One region of the Anaeromicrobium sediminis genome, then DNA from elsewhere that is predicted to be linked to it. Evidence: riboswitches for the same ligand, from Rfam matches in the RefSeq annotation. Region 1 holds a riboswitch; each other region holds the start of a gene.
What was found. A riboswitch is a leader RNA that binds a small molecule or an ion and turns the genes downstream of it on or off. The one in region 1 is predicted to bind cyclic di-GMP.

Region 1 (3,287 bases):
TATATATTTCATTTTCAATAGGGAAAATCCTTTATTTCTCTAACATATCCTTCACTTGAGCCACATCCTTATCTCCTCTACCAGAAAGATTTATTATTATAATCTTATCCTCGTCTAAGGACTTAGCTAATTTCATACCGTATGAGACAGCATGGGAACTCTCTATGGCAGGAATGATACCTTCTCTTTTACAAAGAATTTGAAATGCCTCTAGTGCTTCTTTATCTGTTACACTTTCATATGTGGCCCTACCACTATCTTTATAATAGCAATGTTCTGGACCTACACCTGGATAATCAAGGCCCGCTGCTATGGAGTGCACTGGTAATATATTGCCCTCGTCATCAGATATGGCATAGCACTTAAATCCATGAATAACTCCTACTTTTCCCTTAGTTAAAGATGCTGCATGGTCATCCGTATCTAAACCTTGGCCTGCTGGTTCTACTCCTACTATATTTACTTCCTTGTCATTGTAAAAAGGATTAAACAGTCCTATGGCATTACTTCCTCCACCTACACATGCAACTATATAATCAGGCAATCTATTTTCTTTCTCTAGTATTTGGCGTCTTGCTTCTTGGCCTATGATACTTTGAAATTCCCTAACCATTACTGGATATGGATGAGGTCCTACGGCAGACCCTAATAGGTAAAAAGTATCTTCACTATTTTTTACAAAATCATTTAAAGCCTCATCTACTGCATCCTTTAAAGTCTGTCTTCCTCCCAATGCAGGTACTACCTTGGCTCCTAATAATTCCATTCTAAACACATTAAGTGCCTGTCTTTCCATATCCTTTTTACCCATATATATAATACAATCCATATTCATAAGAGCACATACAGTAGCCGTTGCCACTCCATGTTGACCTGCTCCCGTCTCTGCTATAATTCTTTTTTTACCCATCTTCTTAGCTAGAAGAACTTGCCCTATTGCGTTATTTATTTTATGGGCACCCGTATGGTTTAAATCTTCTCTCTTTAAATAAATTTTAGCTCCACCTAAAGACTCTGTAAGATTCTGTGCGTAATATAGAGGGTTTTCTCTTCCCACATACTCTTTATAGTAGTAGTTAAGATCCTTTAAAAACTCCTCATCCTTAATATATTTTAAAAATGATTCTTCAACTTCTTTTAATACTCTCTCTAAATTCTCAGGTACAAACCTTCCTCCAAATTCACCAAAATATCCATCTCTATTTTTCATAGTCAATTCCTCCAATTTAATATTTTTTCGAAGGCCTTCATAATTTTAATATTAAATAGGCGTCCCCATTTAATTAATAATCTTATTTTTTGAATTAAAAAAGTCCCCTATATGGAAATCCATATAGAGGACGAATATATCGCGGTGCCACCTCATTTTAACTATTACCTAAAAATAGGTATAAAAATAGCCATCTCTTAAGATACGGGAGTATTTTCCGATATCCGATCTCTATAACGGGAGAACCCGGGTTACCTACTATAATTTCAGTTCCCACTCCTGAGCCCATTCCAAATTCCCTCATATACCAACTCCCACCAAACGTTAGCTCTCTGAAATATAAAAAGAAAATGTACTCTTCTCAATCACAGCTTTAAATATTTATGTTGAAACCTATTATAGTTTAAACTTTTTCAAAAATCAATACTTTTTTTATTTTTTATAATATCTTTAGAAAAATAGCTCATTCATAACAAGGCCCAGTAATATGTTTCTTTAGTTTTATCATAAAATTTAATTCTTAGTACTATTGTCCTATTTTTATTATGTTTCACAAAACCTATGTAATTTAATGTAAAATAATCTGTAGTACTATTTGACTAGATAGTATTAAATCTCTGACAAAATACTTAATATGAAATGATAAAGGCACATCTATTGAAAGATAGAGTCGCAAAGCTATGGGTCTAAGGGACAGTTTGTCCTATGATCGCCAGGTTGCCAAAACATATATGAATAGTCCACATTTAAAACTCACACTTATAAGGTGAGGTATTTTCACGTGGATTAAAATACTTGGGTGTTAAGGCAATTATTATTTCATACTTGCCTTAACACCTTTTTTATATACAAAAGATATGAACGTTTTAGGAACAAATATTTTTACAGAAGGAAGGAGCATTAACAAAATGAAGCTTGCAAAATTGGACAGTAATTTAATAGGACAAAAGTTAGGTACTATAATCAAGACTCAAGACGGACAGAAGTTAATCAATAGCGGAAATAAAATTTCCCAAAAAGTATTAGAAAGATTATTAAACTATGGAATGAATTGCCTTTATATTGAAGATGAAAATACAGATTTAGAACTGGAAGAATCCATAAGTGAAGATGTACGTGTGGAAATAATAAAAAAACTTAACACAATTTATGAAAATATCTCAAAGAAAAATACATTTGATGAATATGAATTAAATCATATTGTACGAAATCATATACTCATGAATATAAATAACAAACCCATAAGCCTTCCCATTGGCAGAACTCTTAAGGGGCAAGACTTAGCTCATCATTCTTTAAATGTATGCCTCCTATGTATAATGACTGCAAATCAATATGGTTTACCCATGGATAGGGTAGAGATCCTTGCAAAGGCTGCTTTACTACACGATATTGGCAAAATACTAAAGTCTAATGATAATAGTATGAGTCATGGACAAATGGCCTATAATTTTTTAAGACATAAGACAGATTCCGTAATACTATGTAATGCCATAAGATTTCACCATGAAACTTTAGATGAGTCTGGCCCTGAAAAGCTTTCACCTAATCATCAGGGAGATTTAATTAAAATCCTTAGTTTATGCAATTACTACGAAAATTTATTAAATGACAAAAATTTAGTACAGTATGAGTGCTTTGAAAAAATTCAAGCCCTTGCCAATACAAAGTTTGATGGTAAAGTATTTGAAGCTTTCAAAAAATCCATACACATCTATCCCATTGGATTGCCTGTTAAGTTAAATACAGGAGAAGAAGGTATTGTGGCTAGACAAAATAACTCATTTCCCCTAAGACCTATTGTTAGAACAGATAAGGCAGAATACAATTTAATAAATAATTTATCTCTATTTATTAGTGAGGTTGGACTTTAAAAAAATGGGAACGGTAAATAACCGTTCCCATTATCTATTTTATTACTATATCTAAATGCTTTAACAATCCCATGGCCTCTGGCAATGAAAACTTTGCCTTTTTAATATTATTATTTGTAGGATCTATATCATATCCCTTTGCCTCTGTAAAATTAGCTTTCTTTAAAGTAGTGTTAGAAAATATGCTCTTTGAAAAAATAGCA
Region 2 (3,287 bases), on a different contig from region 1:
TTTGGAATGAAAATATAGAACGTTTATTTAGGTCTCCGTCAGGAAAAATATATTACAGTGGTGATTTGAAAGAAAAAGCATACGTATATTTTAACAAAATTCCTAACACACACTGGACAATCGTAAGTCGAATAGATTATGAAAAAGTGAAAACTGATAACCTTCTTTACTTAATAAAGGCTTCCAGCTTAGGATTTGTTATTTTAATAGGCATGGGAATACTTATATATTTTGTATTTACTAAAATATATGATATAGACGATTTAACAGGTGTCTATAGGAAAAATAAGCTGTTGGAAGTTTTACAAAAAGAATCTAATAGAGGGAAGAAAATTATTCTATTCATGGACATATATAATTTCTCAGCAATAAACGGAAATTACGGAAGCAAAGTGGGAAACAAGATTATTAAAGAGCTAACGAATATATTAAAAAATTATTTATATAATGATGGACTTTTGATCCACTCTAAAGCAGATGATTTTATTTTCTTATTCCACACGGAAGACTGGAACAATGCTATTCAAAAGACAGAAGTACTTAATGAAAAATTAAAAGATTTATCTATAAAAATAGATAATGTGAATATAAATATAAATGTTTTTTTAGGTTTAACAAAATTAAATCCATTAGAAATGGAAGACTTGGATACTTCTTTATTTTTAATAGAAGATACTTTAAATCAATTAAAGAAAACTAGCGAAAAGAGTTTTTTGGCGTTTCCTGACTCGCATGATCTACTTGAGATAAAAAAGCAAAGAGATAATAAAAAAGAAGAACTTATTAAAGCCATGGAGGAAGATCGAATAGTTCCATTTTTTCAACCTATATACAATATAAAGGAAGATAAGATTGAAAAATACGAAGTTCTTATGCGCATTAAGGATGGAGAAAATTATTTATCTCCATTTCCTTACATAAAAGTGGCAGAAGATAATAATTTAATAGAAAAGCTAGATTTAACAGTAATAGAAAAGGCCCTAAAATATAAGAGTGAAGTTGATCAGAAAGATGTAATTAAACTTTCCATAAATGTTTCAGGAAGAGACTTGAACGATTCAAGCTTTTTACCTAGAGTAGTTCTTTTAGCAGATGAATATAAAATAAATTACACAAATGTTGTATTTGAAATTACCGAGACACAAAATATAAAAAATTTGGACCGCTTGATTAATACAATACATTCTTTTAAGGAATTAGGATTTAAGTTTTCTATAGATGACTTTGGAACAGGATTTTCTTCTATGCAATATTTAAAGCGTATTCCAGCAGATTATTTAAAAATAGATGGGTCATTTATAAGAGATTTAAATGAAAATGAAAAGAATTTATATCTTGTAAAATCTATTGTAAGCATGGCCAAGGCGTTTGAAATGACTGCTATTGCAGAATTTGTAGAGAATGACAAAATATTAAATGTTCTAAAAGAAATAGGAATAGATTATGGACAAGGTTATCATATAGGAAAACCCTATAAATCTTTTATTTAGCTAAATAAAACATAGTTATATTATCTATGTATTAAGGTGGGAAAATAGTTAATGAATATGGGTATTTATGTGGATTGAAGATTTTCTAAGCAGTTGATATAATGAAACAAACATGACGAAAATTGTTTGATAAGGGCAAAACTGATGAAAATTAGTGACGCAAAGCTATAGGGACTAAGGTTAGAATGAAAAACTATGTCTGCCAGCTACCGAACATAGGAAGAGTCCCTGTTTCGGTATTTTCTAACGAGATGAATGGGGGAACTTTAAATGTTGAAAATGAGGAACTTTGTCAAAAATCAAGATGGTGTATCAGTGAGTATTTTTGCACTTTTGTTTATGATGTTGCTTTGTATGGTTGGTGTGGTTATAGATGGAGGTATGCTCTATGTGACAAAAACCCATCTTCAAAAAACGGCTAATGCAGCTGTTTTGTCAGGTGCACAGGAGCTAAACAATAACAATAATGAAGTTAAGTCAATTGTAAACTATATTTTAACAGCCCATAATGAACTTGAGAGTTTAGAAAAACTTGAATTTCCAGAAGATAAAAAAGTAACAATTTATTTAACTAAGGAAGTAATGACTCCCTTTTATAGATTATTTGGTGTTGAAAAGGTTCCTGTCTCAGTTAAAGCATCCGCAGCATTATTTGGTTCTACAAAGAGTTCAATATTTGATTACTTAATTTTCTCTGAAGATCCCAAAAAAACATTTTATGTTTCTGGATCAAAAAACAAATTTAATGGAAAAGTACATATTAACGGACCATCGGAAATCTCCGGTAGTGATAATCAGTTCAATGATATATATGAATATGTTGGGAAGCTTAAGAATAGTGGTGGAAATAATAAATTCCCCAATGGAAAAGAAAAATCAGTTTATATGGATATTTTGGATATAAGTAAAGATGAATATAAAGCAAATGCAACAACCGTATACAATAGAAAGAAGACCTTTTCAAATAGTAATACAAATGTAGACGGTATAATATACGTAGAAGGAGATGTTGTATTCTCTGGGGGGCATATAAGTGGAAAGGGTACAGTCTTCGCAACAGGGAATATCATATTAAGTGGATCTAACTTGAAATATAAATCTGATGATGATTCAGTTGCCTTTTATAGTTTGAAAGACATTGAAATCCCTGGTAGTGATGGAGAATTTCACGGACTTTTTTACGCGCCTAACGGAAATATTAAATTAAATGGAAGTAAAAATACTATTAAGGGATCTTTAATTGCCAAAGAATTTGAATCTATTTCCGGATCTGATTTAAACTTGGTTTACGATGGTAGATATAGGGAAACACTTTCTGAAAATCTTCAAATCAAGTTGGTCAAATAAGTTGCTCATAAATAAAGAGTGATCCAAACGTATAAATTTTTGGATCACTCTTTATTTATGGGCTTTATGAAATCTTATTGTTAATTTTTTTAATATACTCACTAAATGAGAATGCTAATTTATACTATCAATTCATTAGAAATATATGTCTGAGAATTCAATTTGTATATGTTCTTTATTGTTATTAACATGGCAGATAGCTATTTCTTTTAGAGGGTTTTCAACTAACTCTTGGTTAGGGAATTCTATGATAAATTCACTTCCATAGCCTAGTTTACTTTTTAAAGAAATTGTACCGCCTTGCAATTCAACAAAAGACTTAACAAGGGATAAGCCAATACCACTTCCCTCTTGATTCCTTGAAAGGGATTTATCAATCTGTATAAATCTGTCAAATATTATGTCTTGCTTATCTTTTGAAATACCTATTCCCGTATCCTTTACTGATAT
Region 3 (3,287 bases), on a different contig from region 1:
TCTCCCTTTATTATGTTAGCTGTTGCTATTTGATTTTCTATTTCTGAAAGATTCTTTGCTGTTTGTGGATGGATACTTTTTTCATGAACCTGCTTTAGGATGACCATGGATTTTGATATTTTCTGATTTTTGCGGATATCTTGTTTTGCAACAAGGATAGTTGCCATTTTACTATTAGATAACTTTTCTTCTTTGAGTGTCTCCATATAGTTATAGAATAAAAATGTTGTAATAAGTCCCATGATAATTGCAAGTACTAGCATTAACTTTGATTTCATATTTTCACCTACTTTACTAGTTTGATAGGGTATGAATAATGTTTAAAATTTAAATTTTTCAGGGTAGCCTGTTTCCAAATAATTTTATTCATCATTTATATCACCTTATTCTATACGAATTGTAGAATCGGTAATCACTTTGTAAGGAGATGGGAATAGGGTTGCAAAGAAAGGGGTAACATATGTAACAGGATATTCCAGGGTAACTGTAATATAATCTCCTGATTTTCTTTGTGACTCACTAGGGGAGATTTGAATCAGAAGAAGATCTACATCTCCCACATTGAAATTACTTTGAGCAAAAGTTATAATTTCTGTATCTGATTCTCCAAGGCCGCCTATCCGTACTGATTCTTGAGTGATTAAATTGAGATGCATATATGTATACATTACCCTTCCAAAATCCAAAATGCCACATAATAAAAGCAATAAAATAGGTAAAATCAATGCAAATTCAACAAGAGATTGACCATTTTCCTTTTTTAACATAATAGCAATCCCCCTCCTAAAAGGAGATTTATCATAGCTCCTGCTGCAATGGCTGTACCGTATGGATAGGTGTTGGAAAGGTCATCGTTATTGATCAATAAATGTAATTTTATGCCATATTTCAAGCTGAAAATATAGTAATATATAGATTTAAGGGTAGCATGGAGTCGTTTTTGGAAAATCAGCATTATGAGTGCCATGAGTCCTCCTGCAAGTGCCATATATATGCTTGTGTAAAATACAAAGGAAGGACCTTTCAAAGCACCAATTAATGCAAGTAGCTTTACATCTCCAGCTCCCATTCCACCTAAAAGATAAGGCCCCAAAAGGATTAAAAAACCAACAAGAAAGCCAGTAAAGGAAGAATATAAGCTGTTAGGTCCATCTAATAGAATATGAGATAAAAAGGCAATCATAAGGCTTGGAAAGATTACTTTGTTATATATTTTTCGTTCTTTTATATCTGTAACAACACAGATAATTAAAATTATGACTAATAAAAGATCAAACCACATACTATCACCTCTCTTTCAGAATATTGAAAAAAATGGCCCTACATTTTAATGTGGGGCCGTTATCTATACGCCAATACCTTTTATGTAAATATTAAGACTCTGTAGATGTAGGTTTTTCAACTTTCTCTAGTGTATCTTTAAACATATTTTCAATGCTAGTACCGAATAAACCAATAACTGCAAGAACTGCAACTGCGATTACTCCTAATATAAGACCGTATTCTGTCATACCTTGACCTTTTTCTTCAGTGATTAAACCTTTTAATTTTTTTAACATGTGTATCACTCCTTTTTTACATTTGTTTTTTACTCAATTGAATAGTGTTTCCCAATTTTGTTTGGTTTTTTTCAATTTTTCCAGCTGGAAGTTCAATGATTTCCATCGTATGAGGATGGACTTTTCCAATTCTTCCAGGCTGTACATTTTCTTCTATTGCTACAACTTTTCCAAAAGAATCAAGATGTAACACATCAATGCTGTAACGCATGAAAAAGGTGTGAATACCTCGGCAGGGTTGAATATAAAGCGCACAATCAGAAGGTAGATTTTTTGAAAACATGAGTCCTTTTAATCTTTTGAAGAAAGTATTTGCCATATGAACCTTTTCTGCTAAAACCTGACCATTATCTAGATTAATGAGCTTCAATAAAATTCACCTCCCATATAAAAATAACCCTGCCTTTACCGTAAGGAAAGACAGGGTTATGATAACCAAATAGTAAGTGCCTATCCACCTTCGGTAACTGGCTGGCATAGTGTAAGATACACCTTAGCCCCTATAGCTTTGCGTCACTGGATTTCACCAGTTTTGCCATTATCGAGTTTTTGTTGCACTTGATTCTTATTTAAATTTTATAATCAAACTAACTATACAACAATAGGTCTTTGGACCTGCTTGCGACAAATTTAGACTTTGAAATGAATTTAAAAGTGATACTTGTAGAGGGCTGATAAATAGTAAAATAGCTTTTGAGAGAAGGATTAACCACTTAAATTAAAACTTAAAAACATAGGGTAAAGTAATTTTTTACAATAAAGTAAAAAAATGTAAAAAATAATAAATACTATTACAATAATACATAAAATTTTTTTCAAAAACGTATCATTGGATACGTAAATTTTATGTATCTTATACTATAATGAGAATAAATATCAAAAGAAAAAGGAAATCATTGCTAAAACGGAAGTGACCATTATATTACAAAAGGAGAAATATTATGTATAGTTTAGGAATTGATATTGGATATGCTTCTATAAAGCTAGTAATTATAAATGAAAAAAATGAAATAAAAGAAACAAGATATATTCTCCATAAGGGAGATATGGGTACAGTATTATTAAAAGCACTTGAAGAAGTGGGAGAATTATATGGTAAGGATAATATTAGCCATATTGGACTTACAGGTGAAGGAGCAAAGAGATTTGAAAAATTAAATAAAGACCTTTGGTTTAACGAAGTCTATTGTTTAGTTGAAGGAAGCCTAGGAATAAACGAAAATATAGGCTCTATTATAGAAATTGGAGCACAGAGTGCAAAATATATATATGATGTGTCAAATAGGGATAAATCAAGAATTGGATTTGCTATGAATTCAAGTTGTTCAGCAGGAACAGGGTCATTTCTAGAAGAACAGGTATCTCGTTTAGGTCTTAAGTTAGAAGATTATTCTGAGTATATAAAAAAAGCCACTTCTATTCCTAGAATTGCAGGCAGATGTAGTGTGTTTGCAAAGACAGATATTATCCATCACCAACAAGAGGGAATAAAGACAGAGGATATGTTGTTAGGATTGGCTTATGCCCTAGTAAGAAATTATAAGGGTAGTGTTATTAAAAAGACTCCAATTAAGAAACCCATTATCTTTGCAGGAGGAGTAGGACATAACGAGGGAATTATTCAGGCTCTTAAGGATATTTTAGATCTTGAAGAAGGTGACCTTATTATTCCAAAAGAGTTTCCTGTATTTGGAGCCCTAGGTGCAGCAATAAATGTAAAAGAAAAGG

Region 2: linked by a shared signal. The riboswitch ahead of CCE28_RS15640 (Tad domain-containing protein) and the one ahead of CCE28_RS18690 (HD-GYP domain-containing protein) in region 1 are both predicted to bind cyclic di-GMP.
Region 3: linked by a shared signal. The riboswitch ahead of CCE28_RS15690 (DUF192 domain-containing protein) and the one ahead of CCE28_RS18690 (HD-GYP domain-containing protein) in region 1 are both predicted to bind cyclic di-GMP.

The regions. Positions count from the first base shown of each region.
Region 1 covers NZ_NIBG01000025.1:22,012-25,298, reverse strand. The annotation lists gene trpB (tryptophan synthase subunit beta) at 32-1,210, opposite strand; T-box leader at 1,334-1,588, opposite strand; cyclic di-GMP riboswitch class I at 1,848-1,935, shown strand; gene CCE28_RS18690 (HD-GYP domain-containing protein) at 2,119-3,084, shown strand; gene CCE28_RS18685 (pentapeptide repeat-containing protein) at 3,119-3,287, opposite strand, start outside.
Region 2 covers NZ_NIBG01000016.1:41,023-44,309, forward strand. The annotation lists gene CCE28_RS15635 (GGDEF domain-containing protein) at 1-1,490, shown strand, start outside; cyclic di-GMP riboswitch class I at 1,615-1,704, shown strand; gene CCE28_RS15640 (Tad domain-containing protein) at 1,761-2,837, shown strand; gene CCE28_RS15645 (sensor histidine kinase) at 2,973-3,287, opposite strand, start outside.
Region 3 covers NZ_NIBG01000016.1:50,512-53,798, forward strand. The annotation lists gene cpaB (Flp pilus assembly protein CpaB) at 1-278, opposite strand, end outside; gene CCE28_RS15675 (TadE/TadG family type IV pilus assembly protein) at 384-767, opposite strand; gene CCE28_RS15680 (A24 family peptidase) at 761-1,282, opposite strand; gene CCE28_RS15685 (Flp family type IVb pilin) at 1,374-1,568, opposite strand; gene CCE28_RS15690 (DUF192 domain-containing protein) at 1,576-1,929, opposite strand; cyclic di-GMP riboswitch class I at 2,019-2,106, opposite strand; gene CCE28_RS15695 (acyl-CoA dehydratase activase) at 2,501-3,287, shown strand, end outside.